DNA from 2 places in the Rummeliibacillus sp. SL167 genome. Region 1 is predicted to be linked to the other one. Evidence: predicted binding sites of a transcription regulator. Region 1 holds the regulator's gene; the other holds the start of a gene.
What was found. The regulator Rex, encoded in region 1, represses fermentation and respiration genes when NADH is low (regulators of the CRP and FNR family bind a similar motif). The targets are predictions, from matches to a motif close to TTGTGAAATATTTCACAA.
Positions count from the first base shown of each region.

Region 2: FEZ13_RS06770 (cytochrome c oxidase subunit 2A) is a predicted target of Rex. The motif match lies at 5,490-5,507, and genes of this name have one in related genera.

Region 1 is NZ_VCBM01000001.1:2,542,083-2,551,602, forward strand. Features, by position in the region: gene groL (chaperonin GroEL) at 1-434, opposite strand, end outside; gene groES (co-chaperone GroES) at 498-782, opposite strand; gene FEZ13_RS11430 (CPBP family intramembrane glutamic endopeptidase) at 974-1,699, shown strand; gene tatC (twin-arginine translocase subunit TatC) at 1,754-2,536, opposite strand; gene FEZ13_RS11440 (twin-arginine translocase TatA/TatE family subunit) at 2,554-2,748, opposite strand; gene FEZ13_RS11445 (redox-sensing transcriptional repressor Rex) at 2,840-3,475, opposite strand; gene FEZ13_RS11450 (ABC-F family ATP-binding cassette domain-containing protein) at 3,603-5,543, shown strand; gene tsaD (tRNA (adenosine(37)-N6)-threonylcarbamoyltransferase complex transferase subunit TsaD) at 6,431-7,453, opposite strand; gene rimI (ribosomal protein S18-alanine N-acetyltransferase) at 7,453-7,896, opposite strand; gene tsaB (tRNA (adenosine(37)-N6)-threonylcarbamoyltransferase complex dimerization subunit type 1 TsaB) at 7,905-8,609, opposite strand; gene tsaE (tRNA (adenosine(37)-N6)-threonylcarbamoyltransferase complex ATPase subunit type 1 TsaE) at 8,606-9,052, opposite strand; partial or broken rRNA gene rrf (5S ribosomal RNA) at 9,443-9,520, opposite strand, start outside.
Region 2 is NZ_VCBM01000001.1:1,506,944-1,516,463, forward strand. Features, by position in the region: gene FEZ13_RS06750 (dynamin family protein) at 1-1,858, opposite strand, end outside; gene FEZ13_RS06755 (chemotaxis protein CheX) at 2,218-2,679, shown strand; gene FEZ13_RS06760 (ABC transporter permease) at 2,888-3,820, opposite strand; gene FEZ13_RS06765 (ABC transporter ATP-binding protein) at 3,798-4,712, opposite strand; gene FEZ13_RS06770 (cytochrome c oxidase subunit 2A) at 5,577-5,699, shown strand; gene FEZ13_RS06775 (cytochrome c oxidase subunit II) at 5,723-6,205, shown strand; gene FEZ13_RS06780 (b(o/a)3-type cytochrome-c oxidase subunit 1) at 6,322-7,923, shown strand; gene FEZ13_RS06785 (ATP-dependent DNA helicase) at 8,028-9,520, opposite strand, start outside.

The DNA.
Region 1 (9,520 bases):
TGTGCGATTGATTCTTTGTTTTCTACTGGTTTTGAGATTGATTTTAATTCATTGATCGCTACACCAACTGCTTTGTCAATACCTTTACGAATACCAACAGGATTAGCACCAGCTGTAACGTTTTTCAAGCCTTCACGAATCATTGCTTGAGCTAAAACTGTTGCAGTAGTAGTACCGTCACCAGCAATTTCGTTTGTTTTAGATGCAACTTCTGAAACAAGTTTTGCACCCATGTTTTCGTATGGATCTTCTAGTTCGATTTCTTTAGCGATTGTTACACCATCGTTTGTGATTAATGGAGAACCGAATTTCTTTTCAAGAACGACGTTGCGTCCTTTAGGTCCTAATGTTACTTTTACTGCGTTAGCTAGTTTGTCTACACCTTTTAACATAGCGCTACGAGCGTCTTCACTAAAACGAATATCTTTTGCCATTTTAAAAAACCTCCTAATATTTTTCTATCTTTTCATAAACTTTTCATGTAAGCTTTTGATTTATTATTCAACGATTGCTAAAACGTCTGATTCGCGAAGGATCAAGAAGTCTTTTCCTTCATATTTCACTTCTGTGCCTGCGTATTTAGAGAAGATGATGTTGTCTCCTTCTTTTACATTAAGTGGAACTACATTTCCACCATCAGTCAAGAACCCAGTACCAACTGCAACAACTTTACCTTCTTGAGGTTTCTCTTTTGCAGAGTCTGGTAATACGATACCGGATGCAGTTTTTTCTTCAGCTTCGACAACTTCGATAATGATACGATCACCTAATGGTTTTAACAATTGAAACAACCTCCTAGAATTATGAATGAGTATAGTTTTATTTTATTAGCACTCTTTCTTATTGAGTGCTAACACAATTATTATATTAATGAATTCTATTTCTTTTTGCAAGTAAGAAGCATAAAAAATTTTGTTTTTATTCTTTTATAATTTACAATGAAGAAAATTAAGTATTAGAGAGGGTTCTGATTTTGAAATCCAAAAAAACAGCATTGTATATTTTATTGATTTACATTGTGATGCAACTGTCTTCTTTTCTATTGTTGCGTCCGTTATTCCGCTTTATCCAAGAGCAACATCCAGAGTTGAGCAAAAATGAGCTTATTTTAACATCTCAAGGATGGTATATTTTCATCAGCATGGGCATTGCGCTTATTCTTTCGCTTATATTGGTCTCCCGTGATCCAAACTTTTGGAAAATTTATAAGGGCAGCAAATCTTCTATTCCTGTATCCATTTTGTGGGGAATCATTGGTTTCTTTATGGTATTTGTTGGTCAATCAATTGGTGCCATGATTGAAAATGCCTTAGGTATTAAACAAGGCTCCGAAAATACAGCTGACCTCCTATCAATAGCGAATGTTGCGCCAATAGCGGTCATTGCTATTGCATTTTTCGGACCGATTTTGGAAGAATTTGTGTTTCGACGTGTGATATTCGGTTCACTTGTACAAACTACTAATTTTTGGGTTGCGGCTTTAGTTAGTTCGATCGTTTTTGCGCTTATTCATCTAGACTTTTCGCACATCATAATATATGCGATCTCAGGTTTTATATTCGCATTTCTCTACTATAAAACAAAACGAATCATCACATCGATCATCGCTCATATGATGTTAAATGGATTTGTCACAGTTGTTCAATTCTACCAAAAACCGATTGAAGAATTTTTAAAGCAGCTGCAACAACTTCAATGATGGAAGAGAGCAGATAATATTATATTCTTCACAAAATAAAAAAGTCCTTCTATCTCATTTGATAGAAGGATTTTCTTCTACGGAACTTACGACAAGTTCCATTTGACGTTGTTGTTCAGCTTTTAAATATTTTCGATATCCAATACGAGAAATAATGATGCTAATCTCATACAAAATACATAGAGGGATCGCTACAATAAATAATGACACTACATCTGTTGGTGTAATCAGATCCGCTACGACCAATAAGATAAAGTATGCATATTTACGTACTTTTTTTAACATTTGTGGTGTTATAATGCCTAATCGTGTTAAAAACAATACAACCATAGGTAATTCAAATACAATCCCAAAAGGTAAAGTAATCTGTATTAAAAATTGGAAATACTCATTAATGCCTATTGTTTGCTGTACATCTAATTGAGTAGACATCTTTGCCATAAAATTAATGATATATGGAAACAGAATCTCGTATGAAAATAATATACCTCCGATAAATAACAGTACAATGTATGGAATATATCTTAATGTCGCTCTTCGTTCCCTCACATATAATCCTGGACTGATAAAAGCCCACAATTGATAAAGAATAACAGGTGAAGTCATAATCGTTGCTAGTATAAATATCACTTGAAAATAGATTTTCACTGGATCTGTTATTTTGAAGGCATGGAGTTGTAGTGTTTTGGCTTCATTGCTAAATTGTAAGAAATGAATTAATGGTTCTGCCAAAAAGAAACTACCAATAACAGCAATTATAAAGAAAACGGCAACAATATATAGCCGCTTTCTTAACTCTTCTATATGTTCGACAACAGTTAGTTCAGTATTATTCATGTAACTAACATCCTAACTTATTTATCTTCAGATTTTGTAGATTCAGATACCTTTTTCGGTGTATCATCGTCATCTGCTAAACCTTTTGTAGCATTTTTAAATTCGCGGAGAGTAGAACCCATTGCTTTTCCTAGTTCTGGTAGTTTCTTCGGTCCGAAAATTAGTAGGGCAACTATTCCAATAATAATAGCGCTCCCAGCACCAATTCCCATTGCAGACACCTCCTCATAATATGTTTTTATTTTAACGCATAAAAATATTTTTGGCTATTTCGATTAAAAGCTTATTTGTGAATATTTTACGTCATTCTTTATCATTACGCATGAAATAACTTAAAGTTTGCAATTCGATGGTTAGGTCAATGGTATGGACCCGGACATGATCCGGTACATTTAATCTGACAGGTGTAAAATTTAATATACCTTTTACGCCCATAGCTGCAAGTCGATCTGTCATGAATTGCGCTGAGCGTGCAGGCACAGTCAAGATTGGTAGCTCTGCATTATATTCCGCAAATTTCTCCTCTAATAGATCTGGCGGATAAATCGGTATATCATTAATATATTTACCTTCTATAGTCCCGCTTGTATCAAATGCCACAACAATCTTCATATTATGGCTCTTTTGAAAATTATATTTTAGTAAAGCACTACCGAGGTTCCCTACTCCTATTATCGCTACATTCATTTGTTCATCTTGGTCTAATATATGTCTAAAAACATTTAGTAAATATTGAACATCATAACCATATCCTTTTTTACCGAGAGCACCAAAATATGAAAAATCACGTCGAATAGTTGCTGAATCGATTTTCATAGCTTCACTTAGTTCTTTAGAAGATATTCTTTCTTGTCCTGCCTCAGCAAAGTTTACGATGAAGCGATAGTAAAGAGGAAGTCTTTTTGTAGTAGCTTGTGGAATTTTGTTAGTAGCTTTCACAATATTTCCTCCTACAATCAATTCGAAATCCTTTCAATAGTACATGACGATTGGTTATCTGTAAAGCTATTCCCATTGCACACATATGTATATTCCTATAAACTAGGATTGAACTGAGGTGTCTAATATGATTGTTTTACAGGTCAATCAATTATATAAATCATATATTGCCGATGAAATTTTAAGTGGCGTTAAACTTGAAGTTCAACACCGAGATCGTGTTGCACTTGTTGGTCGCAATGGTGCTGGCAAATCAACACTATTAAAAATAATCGCCGGACAACTTTCGTATGATTCCGGTGATATTATTATGCCCAAAGACATTCGTCTAGGTTACTTAGATCAACATACAGGACTAGAATCTCCCCTTACTATTTGGGAAGAAATGATGACAATTTTCGAGCCATTGAAAAAACAAGAACAACAGCTCCGAGAATTAGAACAAAAAATGGCTGATCCTGCAATATATGAAAATACAGAAGCTTATCAAAAAATAACAGCCGAATACGACCAACTTCAACATAATTTTAAAGAACAAGGCGGTTATCAGTACGAAGCCGATACAAGATCTATACTACATGGCATGCAATTTTATCCTGAGAGCTATGATCAAAAAATTTCGTCTCTATCAGGTGGTCAAAGAACCCGCCTAGCGCTTGCTAAATTACTATTAAGTAAACCTGAATTATTAATTCTTGACGAACCTACTAACCATTTAGATATTGAAACGCTTAGTTGGTTAGAAAACTTTTTAAAAAATTATGATGGAGCTATACTTATCGTATCACATGACCGTTATTTTTTGGATCAAGTAGTGTCGATTGTTTATGAAGTTTCTCGTCATCATATCACAAAATTTACAGGGAACTACAGTGATTACTTAAATCAAAAGGCAAAGAACTATGAACGTGACCGTAAGATCTATGAAAAACAACAAGATGAAAAAGCAAAATTAGAGTCTTTTATTCAAAAAAATATTGCTCGTGCATCTACAACCAAAATGGCGCAGAGTCGTCGTAAAGTCCTTGAGAAAACAGAGTGGATGGATGCACCTGAAGGCGATGAGAAATCAGCTACTTTCACTTTTGGTATTGAACGTCAAAGCGGCAATGATGTCCTCTCCATTGATCATTTATCCATTGGTTATGAAGATAAAATCATATCGAAGAATATTCAAATGCGTGTCTATCGTCAGGATCGTATTGCTCTTGTTGGACCAAATGGAGTTGGCAAATCTACATTACTTAAAACACTCATCAAGGATAAACAAGCATTTGCTGGCAATATACACTATGGAACAAATGTACAAATTGGTTATTACGACCAAGAGCTCACCAAGTTAACCAGTAATAAAACGGTTTTAAAAGAACTTTGGGATGAATGGCCATTAATGAGTGAAAAAGATATTCGCACAGTCCTTGGTCGTTTTCTATTCTCAGGCGAAGATGTCAGTAAAATTGTACACGATTTATCTGGTGGCGAAAAAGCCCGCCTATCATTAGCCAAATTGATGCTTCAAAAATCGAATCTGCTCATCCTTGATGAACCGACCAACCATTTAGACTTGGATAGCAAAGAAGTTTTAGAAAATGCTCTCATTCACTATCCTGGCACATTACTTTTTGTATCACATGACCGTTATTTTATCAATCGTATTGCTACGAAGGTCATTGAATTATCAAATATCGGCACGACCGAATATCTTGGTAATTATGATTACTATATCGAAAAGAAAAAAGAGCTAGAGGAAATCGAAGCTGAGAAGTTGGCCACGTTATCTCCTGTTCAAGAAGCTATCGTGAAAAAACAAAAGAATACACAAATTGATAAAGAGGCTAAGAAAAAAGAACGGAAATTACGCCGACGTATTGAAGAAATTGAAGACTCATTAAATGAGTTTGACTGCCAAATAAAAAAAATAGAAGAACAGTTATGTGATCCGAAGATTTTCCAAGACCACGAAAGGGTAATGGTTCTCCAAACAGAATTAGATACGTTAAAAGAACAGCATGAAGAAGTCGAATTAGAATGGCTAGAATTAAATGAACAACTTGAGGAATTTGAATAATGTTTCTTAAAATAGCAAGCGTGTTGATTATCCAATTTTCTCCACAAAATATAAGGGTATTCACTGGTTTCCGCTACGGCTTGCTCGCTTTCCTACGGGCGAACGCTGGGGGCAACAGGATGTTGGTCACGGAATCGTTGCCACAGGACGTGGCGTTCTTAGATTCCGTTCCTTCAATCGCTTCGCTGCGGGGTCTCAACTGTTCGCTTTTCCCGTGGGAGTCGAGCAAGCCTTCGCTACAATCTACATAAATGGAGCTAAAAATACATGTTTTTTTAGAATTTTGTCCAATTTATCACCTATTTTTTTCCTAATCAACACGCCTGTTAAAATAGGACTGCTTAAAAGTGTTAAAAACACTATTGAGCAGTCCTTTAACTTTGTCATTGTCTTTGCCATTTCAAATTGCACCTAATGAAAGAGGAAAAAATCCTCCACTAGGTACTAGTTAAAGTTTGTCCGATCATACTTTTACAGGCAGTTACTCCCCCACTTATCTTCATGCTTTTTTCTGAGTGAGAGACTTTTCATGTACAGATTGGGAGCAATCGCTCATGTATGTTTACTGCTTATATAGGATAATTTGTCGAATAACAAAATTTCTTGTCTATATATTGGTCAATAATTAATATTTCCCCTTTTTTCTCCACAGGTTTATACACATTTTATATCTTTGTATTTCAATGGATTAAAGGACTTTTCCACATTATCCACAGAATTAACCAGAGTTACGCACATAAAACTGTGTAAAACTTACTACTATATATAGTAAGTACACATTTTATTCACAGCTTATCCACAAAATGTGGATTATTTTCGAATTTTCTTATTATTACGTAAAAAAAGAGGCTATCGACTAAAATACGATAGCCCCTTCCGTATATCATCTAATCGTTCCAAGAAATTAGTTCCTTTCCGGGACGACCATTTAATGCCATATCACTACGCTTGCCTGCTTTAAACATGGATGAACCTGCGGCTGCAATCATCGCCGCATTATCTGTACATAATTTTAATGGTGGTACATAAAAAGGAATGCCTTCTTTTTTAAAGGTTTTTTCTAATGATGTACGCAAACCTCTATTGGCAGAAACACCACCTGCGGCAATAACCTGCTTAACTTTAAATTCACGTGCAGCTCGCAATGTCTTGGCTGTCAATACTTCTACAACGCTATCTTGAAATCCCTTGGCCACATGCATTGGATTAATCTTTTCACCGCGTTGATCAGCATTATGTTTATAGTTAATAACGGCTGATTTTAATCCGCTAAAACTAAAATCATATGAATCATGTTCCAACCAAACACGTGGGAAATCGACCGCAGCATCGCTTTCTTGCGCCAATTGGTCAATTTTAGGGCCACCCGGATACGGAATATTCAACACACGTGCAACTTTATCATAAGCTTCACCAGCTGCATCATCTCGTGTCTCTCCGATTAACTTAAAATGACCGTCAGCCTCCATTAAAACTAGTTCTGTGTGTCCACCAGATACAACTAGAGCCAATAATGGAAATTCCATTGGTTGAATTAGTGCATTTGCATAAATATGACCTGCGATATGATGTACACCGACTAATGGTAGATCGTTCGCAAAAGCAAAAGCCTTCGCGGCGTTAACTCCGATTAATAATGCACCAACAAGTCCTGGACCTTCTGTAACACAAACAGCATCTAAATCTTCTGGTTTCATATTTGCTTGTTGTAATGCTTCTTCAATAACGATTGTTATTTGTTCAACGTGATGGCGGGAAGCAATTTCTGGCACAACTCCCCCAAAACGTTTATGACTTTCTATTTGAGATGCAACCACATTGGATACGATCTCATGTCCATTTTTTACAATGGAAGCAGCTGTCTCATCACAACTACTTTCAATGCCTAATATATATAGATCTTTTTCCATTATAAATTCACCCACATGACAAGAGCGTCCTCTTGGTTATCAGTATAATAGTTCTTACGAATGCCGCCTTCTTGAAACCCTAGTTTTCGATATAAATTCTGTGCAATACTATTGGTTATACGAACTTCTAGGCTCATCACGACAACGCCTCGTTCTTTTGCTATATGAATCGCTTCACGCATCAAACTTTCACCAATACCTTTTCCCCTACCAGCAGGAAGTACAGCAACATTCGTAATTTGACTTTCATCTAACACAATCCACATACCACAAAAACCAATAATTGCATCTGTTCCGTCCACAGCAACAATATACGTAGCTTGTGTATTAGTTGTCATTTCATGATAAAAAGCATCCAGCGTCCAAGGTGTTGCAAAGACAGCTTCCTCAATACTATGTACTGCCTCTACATCAGCAATAGTCATTTGTCGATACGTAATCATCAGTTCACCTATTTTTTACCTTTCTGTTCTCTTAACCAATTTGCTTCAGCTTCTGCTAATCGACAATATTTTGGAACAAAAGTATGCGTAGCATCTAAAGGTGGTAGCTCTTGTTGTTCTGCAAGATAAATAAGCTGAGCGGCATTTGGAAGGTCAAGAGTATACGGTGTTCTCAACGCATTCTTTCCTAGTTCTTGTTGGATCAATCCCCAAAAACTATCTACATCATGTCCAACAAATAACACTGGTCGTCCTAATTCTTTCAACTTTGCTAGCAATCCCGCCATACTGTAATGACCATCTTCAATAATAGGAACGAGTCCATTAGAGGTGTCATATGCTCCAGCATATACATTTTGACGTCTAGCATCGATTAAAGAGCAAACAATACCTTGGTATAGTCCAGCATTTGCGGCTAGCACTTGTAAACTTGAGACACCTACTAATGGCTTTTGTAACGTCCAAGATAATGTCTTGGCAATCGTCACCCCTATGCGTACACCTGTATAAGATCCAGGTCCTTGACTTATTGCAATAGCATCGATTTCTTTAGGAGATATATCCACCTTTTTAAAAATATGTTCGATGGCTGGCATCACACCTGCAGAATGATTGACTTTAATATTTGTTACTTCAGTTGTAAGTATCCTCCTATCCTTTATAATGGCAATTGCCAAAGGAGAATTTGCTGTATCTATCCCTAACCAAATCATTTCATTAGCTCCTCACACAATCGTTTATAACGTTTTCCGATTGGTTTCAATATGAATCTTCTTGTATCTTCGTCAATACGCTGAATTTCAATCGCCAAGCGCTCAGCAGGAAGATCCTGTTCGATAAGATGTGCCCACTCTACAACTGAAACTGCATCACCATAAAAGATTTCATCCCATCCAAGATCTTCATCACTATCCGCTAAACGATAGACATCTAAATGATTGAGGGGTAGGCGTCCCTCATATTGCTTTAAAATTGTGAAAGTTGGGCTATTAACTGTACGCTTAATGCCTAGACCTTTTGCTAAATACTGAGTAAATGTCGTCTTTCCAGCACCAAGATCTCCTTCTAACGTAATCGTATCTTGGGCCTCTAGTAAATTAGCCAACTTTAACGCTAATTGGTTTGTTTCCTCTAAAGAAGCAACCGTTATTTCCATTTTTCTTCGTCCTCTCAACTTCACATTAATTATAGTTTACCGAAACCAACAAAAATGTTCAAAGTGAACGAGCTGAAATCTTTTAAACAACAAAATAACACAGCCTTTTAGCTGTGTTCAAATTATAGACAAATACTTGCTTCAATAAGTAGCTTAACTAATTTCTAACTTCTCATAAGCTGTCATATTCCATTAGAACTTATGTTTGGTTATCTGCTTTGTTCAACAAACAGTTTCAATCGAGAGCAAGATTTTAATTTTGCAGAGGAACTTTATCTACTTTGAAGAAAGAGTGTTTTTCCTATGAGATCCTATGAGAATAGACAGTCCTGTATTTTGACCAAGAATCTAAAAAAACACAGTTGAACAATCAACTGTGCTCTACAATATGCCTAGCAACGTCCTACTCTCGCAGGGGGACAGCCCCCAACTACCATTGGCGCTCAAGAGCTTAACTTCTGTGTTCGG
Region 2 (9,520 bases), 1.0 Mb from region 1:
TTTTCAAAAAGTTTGCGACTTCTGAGAAGCCTTGGATGGATGCAACTTCATTAGCTGTTGTTATTGCATTTTGAAGAGCCGTTGTTGTATGAATGGATACTCCCTTGTCAATTTGTTCATCTTCTACGCCTTCAATCTCTGATTCTTTTTCCTTTGCCAGCATAGAAGGATCAAATTTACGTATCTTGTCAAAGGCTTCAGCATGTTCTTTCGACCAAGTAGAAACGAATTGATCTGCTTCTGGGTTAACAGTTTCGATTGATACAGATTTTTGAATTTCAAAATACTTTTGTTGTTGTTCAATAGCTTCAGCAGCTGTAATAACTTCAGCTTTTTCTTTTAATGATGCGCATTTTTTCTTAAGCGGTTCGGTAATGGTAATTGATAATTCTTTAATATATGAAGCTTTTTCAAATTTCCAATCATCCGTACTTTGTTTGTACCATCTTTTCGTCGCATCTGCTACACGATTGGCAAAATTCAACAATGCATCCCCTGTAATGCCAGAGTCTAATTTGACTTGTTCTTCAATAACACGCATTGGTGGTTTTAAAGTCATTTCATCAATCTCATGAGCCATTTCATCTGTCAGTGCATTAACCTCTTTCAAGGATTGCTTCATAAGCGCTCTCAAATGACCGGAAATTTGAGATGTTGTGATCGAACTATATAATTCATAAAGGCTCTCTTTACGTGCCAATTGTTCCGCTTGTGTTTTCTTCCCTGAAAAAAAGGTTCCCACTTTAAAATTAGGTTGGATACTTTCTAAATAGAGTGTGAGTTTTTCCCGTAGCTCAAACGGCATAATAGCTGCGCCTGCATTTTCTAAAAGCTCATCCCGATGATCATCAAAGCTGTGCTGCCAATTGGAAGACGAATAGAGCTTTAGTTGATGCAAAACAGTGGCATAATCTTCGGTGATGGCTTGACGGTTTTCCCATTCTTCACTTGACAATTTGTCTTCATTATTCACCAACAGCTCTTGTTTATTCGTCGTCAAATATTGGTCATGTTCCATATTTAACTGTTGTAATGTCTTTTCTGCTACTTGAAGCAAACGTTCCTGCCAGCCATCCATACTATTCATCACGATTTCTTTTACTTGTTCGAAATCATTATGACTATTGGCTGGATCACGTAACGACGTAAAGAAGATCCCTTTTGGATTTACACCCCAGTTGGCAAAAGAGGTGTAAACGGAATTAGAAAAATCGTTGAATGATAATTCATTTTCTTTATGTTTATCAATTTGGTTCACGATCAAATAGACATTCGGATTATACTTCATCAAATTTTTTGTGAATTGAAAGTTCAGTTCTGATTGAACATGGTTATAGTCCATGACATAAAAAACAATATCTGCTAAATGTAATGCGGATTCAGTTGATAGTCGATGTGCATCATCCGTAGAATCGACGCCCGGTGTATCCATTATCGTAATTCCTTCTGGTAGAACCGAATCTTGATGACCGATTTCTATTTGTGAAACAAGCGCACCATTTTTCGCAAATTCTTTCACTGTACGGATATCATAGTTTTCATCAAACAAAACAGGCGCCTGATCTGTTAAATAAGCAATTGCATAATCTTTGTCAGATTTATGTACTTTCACAACATTTGCACTTGTTGGAATTGGACTTGAAGGTAAAAGTTCTTCTCCAGTTAATGCATTGATCATACTGGATTTACCTGCAGAAAAATGGCCAGCAAATGCAATCATATATTCCTTATTTAGAAGCTTTTCAGCAAATAATTTTGTTTTTTGTAGTCGTTCTTCATCTTCATTATGTTGATAAATTAAATATTGAACTGCAGTCTGCTTTAAAAGTTTCTGTAATTGCGGTTCGAATTCTGTCATAACAATCATTTACCCCTTTTAATAAGTGATAAACTTATTTTACCATGCCCAAACAAAAAAAACCCTCCCATTTTTACATAGAAGGATTTAAGAAATTATTTTATATGTGCGGTTATTTGATTTAAAACATATTTTCCTATTGCTCCATAAATCAATAATGTTGCACCTATAAATGCATATACCATCATTACCGCTCCTTTTTATAATGATTCTTATTTAAAATTATTTATTGAATATGAAAATCATTCTCATTGGTTGGTTTTATCATAATAAAAAATCAAAAGTTCGTCAAGGTTCGCTATTCAATTTTATTCAAGCGTGATATTATAATATAAAGGTCACACTTAAAGGAGATAAAAATGAGCACATCGACGCAAATACAAGCTATTTTGAATGGTACTATACTTTCGCTCAAAGCTGTTTTACCTAAAGAAGTTCATGTTTCATCTCCATCCATTACTTCAGACCCTTATGAACAGACAGAAATTGGTGTTTTAATCGGGATGGTTGGAGATATGAAGGGACGTATTATCATTGATTCAACTCCAACGACATTTAGTGCAATAGGTGAAGCAATGTATGGAATGCAACTTGATGGTGCAATGTTAGAATCTTTTACAGGTGAATTCGGGAATATGATCGCAGGAAATCTTTGTACATATGTAGCAGAACAAAATTTAGAACTTGATATTACACCACCAACTGTAATGGTTGGACACACAAAGCTTTTTGGCTTTAAGCATGCCTTCAAACTTCCTGTGATTGCGGATGGAATAGGTGATTTAACCATTTTGTTAACAATAGATCCCGTTGATGAATAACATATAACTCAAAAGAATGACTATAACAGGTGTGCTGATTAGAAATCAATCAAGACAAACTTGTGTGCTTACACACATCTGTGATTATAACAAAAAATAGAAGTCAACTATACTTTTGGTATGTTGACTTCTATTTTTCTGTTTAAAAACTTTTTCATATACAGTTTAGAAGCAAATACTCTTAAAAGTTGTTTTTCATTAATAATGATTATGCGGTTACATCACGTTTTATAAAGGTAACAAAGCTTGCCACTAAGAAAATAATAGCATAAATGGCTAATATGGTTAGAGAAAATGGCATGGTTAGTCCCTCTACGATAGAGTAATCTGATTCAAACTGGGTTAAATCTGTGTTAGCTATCCATAAATATTTTACAAATTCATATTTACTTAAAAACACAACAAGGCTTGATCCCATAAAGTTGATAAAAAGCGTAAGTCCAATTGCCAAAGAGCTAGAACGGAAGATACTGCCGATCATAAATGCGAAAATAACTGACATGAAAATTTCACCCATACTTAATAGATACATATAGAGGGAATGCGTGATAGGAGATGATTCTACAATTTTATTTCCTTCCATAACTAAATCTGTTCCGGAGGCAAAACCATACAAAATAATACCCATGATGAAATTTAACACCCATGAAAGGATTGCCATAAGGATAACAAAAATAAAAACCGTTAAAAGTTTGGATGTTAAGATTTTTGCTCGACTAATCGGTCTTGTTAAAAGCATTTTAATCGTTCCAGCAGAAAATTCGTTCGACACAATGCTTGCCCCAATAATCGTCCCAAAAAGACTAATCAAAGCTAATAAGAATGAACCATTATCCAAATACGCTTCTGCACTATCTGTTTCTATAGGAGGTTCATTATTCTTTAAACGATAGTTAGATATTTGAATAGAATCTTTTGCATCCTTTAATTCATCTTTTGTCAATCCACCTGCATCGATACTCTGTTGCTGCTCTTTTATAGACTGTTGTTCAACCGTTTTCCAATTTTCTGTTTCTAAATGATCCACCCATTTATAAATCCCAGCCACTGCAAATACTGCTAAGATCAACAGGATGAACATGACCCAAGTTCCTTTTTTGTTCCATAATTTCATCCACTCATTTTGCAGAAGTTTGAGCAATTTGTCCACCTCCTGTCAATTCTAAGAATTGATCTTCTAATGATTGATGATGTGGTTGCACAGCAAAGAGATCAATTCCTGCTGTTGTAAGATTAGTGATCAATTTTGGCACATCCTCTCGTTCGATTGAAACTAAATAACCTTTTGAAAATTTTTCAAATAGATAATTTTGTTCTTTTAATAATGGCTCACATGGTTGTCCCACTTCAATATAGTATGTTGATTGCTGTTCAACAGTCATTTCACGAATATCAATTAATTGTCCATTTTTAATAACCGCAATACGGTCACAGATCAATTCAATTTCCGCCAATAAGTGACTGGATATAAAAATAGAAACTCGTTCTTTTTGAGCAATTGTGCGGAGATGTTCCCTAAATTCACGAATACCAGCTGGATCAAGTCCATTTGTCGGTTCATCTAATATTAAAAATTGAGGGTGATGTAATAATGCTTGGGCAAGTCCTAATCGTTGTCTCATACCAAGTGAATACGTTGATACTTTTTCATTTATACGTTTTTCAAGCCCGACAAGATGAACGACTTCCGCTATTCTTTCCTTTGACACGTTTTTATGCATTCTAGCAAAATGAAGTAAGTTTTTATATCCTGACATATATTTATACATCTCAGGATTTTCAACAATGACCCCTACTTTACTAATGGCCTCTTCGAAATTTTCTTTCAACGAAATACCATCAATTAAAACTTCTCCACTTGTTGGTTTCATCAACCCAGTCATTAAACGAATAGTCGTTGTTTTTCCAGCTCCATTAGGTCCTAAAAAGCCCGTTATTTGACCAGGAAAAAGCTCAAGATTCAAATCTTTAATTATTTCTTTCCCTTTGATTGTCTTAGATAAATGTTTCAGTTCAACAATTGGTTTCATCAAATCATCCTTTGCTATCTCTTTTTCCCTTCGACATTTTCCTATTGATTCAAGTTGTGAAAGTTATAATCTCCTTTGCCCTATATTTAGAGAAATCTTTAAATTGAGATGTATATGTCCCATTAAATTCGAGAAGAACTCATCAATATTTGGTAAATATGCTATATCTATTGCACCTTAATGAGGAACCATTTGCCCATCTATTTCAATTTTTCCCTTAATTGGAATTTTAACATTTACCAACAAGCGGAGCAAGTCTATTTCCCACAGCCCCTTCCACAAGTAGGGTTTCTTCATTCCAAATAGTATTGTTGGATGGGTCAGGCTTTTACGAGGAAACAGGCACGTTGATGATCCAATTTTCTCCATAAAGTATTTATTCGCCCTTTGAGACAATTTATTCGCTCTCTCAAAGACTTTATTCGCTCTTTCCGCAGGACATTGGATTGTTTTTTTATCGAATATGTGCTACACAAAAGGAACGAGCAAGCCGCAGCGAAGATCTATATAAATGGTCCGAAAAATACAGGTTTTCTCAAAAATTACGCCACAGACAACCTGATTTTTGTCAAATCAACACGCGTGACGAGGAAATATCCCAATGTATCCCAATCTCTTCTCCTTCAACTCATTACTTAAGTCTCAAGTCAAAGAATCTTACTAACTGTTCATGTGGGATAAACTGAAAAATCAGTAATAACTTATAGGAATAAAATAGTATATGTATCTTCACTATTTTATCAATTCTTTTTCACACTTCATTCACATTTCACACAAGAAGTGTGATTTTTGTCACATCGAAAGCGTTTTATTTTATATATCATGAATTTAAGAAAGGAAGTTATAAGAATAAAGGAGAGGATCAATATGGGTAACAAAAATGAACCCGAAGAAAATCTAAAGGGCACGCTTTACCTCGTCACAGGATTAGGCATTGTGATCATAGCTTTTTGGGTTACATGCTTTGGTCTATTTCTTGATCGCTTTTAAACAGAAGGAAAGAAGGGAAAACTATGCATCTTCATAAGTATGAAAAATATTGGCTAACATTTGGTGTTGGATCCCTGATCGTATTTTTATTGATTACCGGTATAATGGCCTTTCATAATGGGAGTCACCCACCAAGTGCAAAGAACACTATCAATCATGAAAAAGTTGATGAAATCGCACCATTCAACAAACCGGGGGTACATAAAGTATCCGGTAAGGATTGGGACTATGAAGTAGTAGTAGTAGCTTCCGCTTTCTACTACAATCCACCTGAATTGAAAGTACCAGTAGGATCAAAAGTTAAATTTATTGCTACTTCTAAAGATGTTGTCCATGGTTTTGAAATTTCAGGAACTAACGTTAACATGATGCTAGAACCTGGTTATATTTCAGAATATACAACAACAGTGGATAAAGCTGGCGAATACTTAATCGTATGTAATGAGTATTGTGGTGCAGGTCATGCTCAAATGCATTCTATGCTTAAGGTGGTGGATAAAGAATGAGTCAAACAGTAATTGATCAATCTAATGTAAATGAAGAAAACGTAACTGTTTCAAGAAAAATAGCGAAGAAAACTACTGAATTATTAAAAGTAGATTCTAAAGATGCTAAACTTGCGATGGCACATATTTTTGTAGCGTTTATCGCCTTATTTTTAGGTGGTACTGCTGGTCTTTTACAAGTATTAGTTCGTTCAGGTCACTTTGAACTACCATGGGGAATTGGCTATTATCAAGTTTTAACCGTACATGGTGTGTTACTCGGCTTAATTTTAACAACATTCTTTATTATGGGCTTTCACATTGCAGGAGTTAGCCGTACATCCGGTACACTGTCTTCAAAACAAAGGCTGCTTTGTTGGATTGGTTTTTGGAGCATGACAATTGGTACCGCAATGGCAGCGGCTATGGTTCTCTTAAATGAGGCATCTGTTCTTTATACATTCTATGCTCCATTACAAGCACATTGGATTTTCTATGTTGGTTTAGCTCTTGTCGTTGTTGGATCTTGGATTGACGGACTCGGTCAATCATTGCGCTGGATACAATGGCGAAAAGAAAATCCACATCAAACATCACCATTGCTTTCATTTATGGTAGTTTGCAATAACTTAATGTGGTTTGTAGCTACTATAGGGCTTGCTATTGAAGTATTATTCCAATTGATTCCTTGGTCACTAGGTCTTGTTGATCGGGTTAATATTCTATTATCTCGTACGCTATTCTGGTCATTCGGTCATGCACTTGTTTACTTCTGGTTACTCCCTGCTTACATGGTTTGGTATGTAGTTGTTCCAAAAGTAATCGGAGGAAAAATATTCTCTGATGCACTAGCTCGACTTTCATTTATGTTATTTGTTATATTCTCAGTTCCAGTCGGACTTCATCACCAATTAACTGAACCAGGTATTGACGGTTCTTGGAAATTCTTACAAGTTGTTTTGACAATGATGGTTGTTATTCCATCTCTATTAACGGCATTCTCCTTGTTTGCCACATTTGAAATGCGCGGACGTGAATTAGGAGGTAAAGGTGTATTCGGTTGGTTGAAAAAATTACCTTGGGGTGACGCTCGTTTCTTTGCTCCGTTCATGGGTATGTTAATCTTCATTCCTGGTGGTGCTGGCGGTATCGTTAATGCATCTCACCAAATGAACCAATTAATTCACAATACCATTTGGGTAACAGGTCACTTCCATTTAACGGTTGCTACCGCTGTAGTGTTAACATTCTTCGGCGCATCTTATTGGTTGGTTCCTCACCTTACAGGACGTACTTTGACAAAACAATTGAACCGTCTTGGTATCATTCAAACGATTGTATGGGCTGTTGGTATGGTGATTATGTCTAGTTCAATGCACATCGAAGGTTTGTTGGGTGCCCCTCGTCGATCAGCATTCTCAGATTATGGTGGCGCTGAAATTGCAAAAACTTGGGCATCTTATCAAGTTGCGCAAGCTGTTGGTGGAACATTATTATTCATCGGGATTATCTTGTTCCTATATATCTTTGTAAAACTTTGCTGGTTTGCTCCTAAGGGTGAACAAGAATTCCCAATCGGAACTGTAGCACCACATGCACAAAAGACTCCAGCTTTCCTAGAAAACTTCAAAATCTGGATTGTCATTTTAGTAGCATTAATCTTAATAGCTTACACGTTCCCAATCTACGATATTATTCAAAATTCTCCGCTAGGTTCTATAGGTTATAAACTTTGGTAATCGCTAGCGATAATAAAAAATCCGCTTTCTCAGTAGAGAGAGCGGATTTTTTACTTTGTGAACCTCTTAATGGTTACTATCTCTAAACATTCACACATAAGGCTTCAATGATATTCATCAGCAGAAACTGCAAAAATTGGTTCTATTTGCGCTTTATAATGCACTTCTTCTTCATTTAATAAGATATGAATATCTCCATAATCATTGGATGTTCGAATTAGTCGTCCCATCCCCTGCTGCAAACGTAAGAGCATGAATGGAAGATCTACATCATCAAAAGCATCCTCTGCAAATTCCCGCTTTGCATCAAATAAAGGATCATTAGGTGGGAATGGCAAATCATAAATAATCACACGCGTTAATGTTTCTTCTGGCAAATCTAATCCTTCCCATAAATGATACGAACATAATACTTGGATTTTACCCTCTTGGAAATCGCGGATAATGGATGATAATTCTCGATCTCCTTCGAAGCCGATTTTAGTGGTCAAGCGTTCATCAATTTGCGACTTAAAGCCCTGCATTGCTTTTTTAGACTTAAAGAGTATGAGTGTTTGCTTTTCTTCTTCGAGTAAATCCTCAACTTTTTGAACTTTTTCTATTTGCTTTAAATGATGCAAAATGATTTTCATAACCTCTTCATAATCAAATGGTGATGATACTGAGAAAGACTGATAGTTTTGAATGCCTAAACTTCCCGCCATATAGCTGAAATCTTTATTGATTGATAGGGTTGCGGATGAAAAAACATATGGAATCCTTTTTGAAAATACTTTTTCTTCTAAGACCTCTGTGATAAGACGCGGCATAATCACTAGCGTTTCTTCTCCATCTGTTTCTTCCAACCAATCGACAGCGTCACCCTGCGCTATGAAAATCCGCATCGCAGCCTCATACTGTTCTAAAAACTCTTCCGCCATGCGTAATTCATATTCTGGAATAACGTATAATTCTGATTCAAATACAAATTCCTCTAGTAATATTTCAACAGTTTCAATAACCTTTTTCCCTAACTTTAACAGCAAAGCAGATTTTTTGATTCGTTTCCGATCTTCATCTGAATCAATAACATCTTCTCGTAACTGTTCAAAGAACAATTCATGACCATCTTGTAATTGTTCCATGGTGTACAATGTTTTTTCTCTTAAACCATCCACCATTAAATGATCAAGTAATTGTACAATCGTATAATCCTGAACTTTATAGGTCATTGCTTTTTGTGCCGCATACTCCAATAAGTGACCCTCGTCTAAGACAATCATCGATACCTCTGGAAGCAATGCTAATTGTCCCTCACGTATACGGGATTCTTTTGTAGAAATATGCTCCATTAAAAAGTCCTGCGAGCAAATGATGAGATCTGTTGATTCACGATAATGGGCACGGTGAAGCGTTTGCCCACAACGATTTCTTAAATTGCAGACTGAACATTGTTGAATGGAGTTGTAATTGACTAAGTTCCATTCTTCATCACTAATATTGGGATAATCACTGTGTTGACCATATAATTCTAAGGAACCTTGTCCAAATACGCCATCTGGAATTGTTTCTGCTATATCATCTAAAAATTCCCCATCAGCGAATTTTTCGGCTTCTT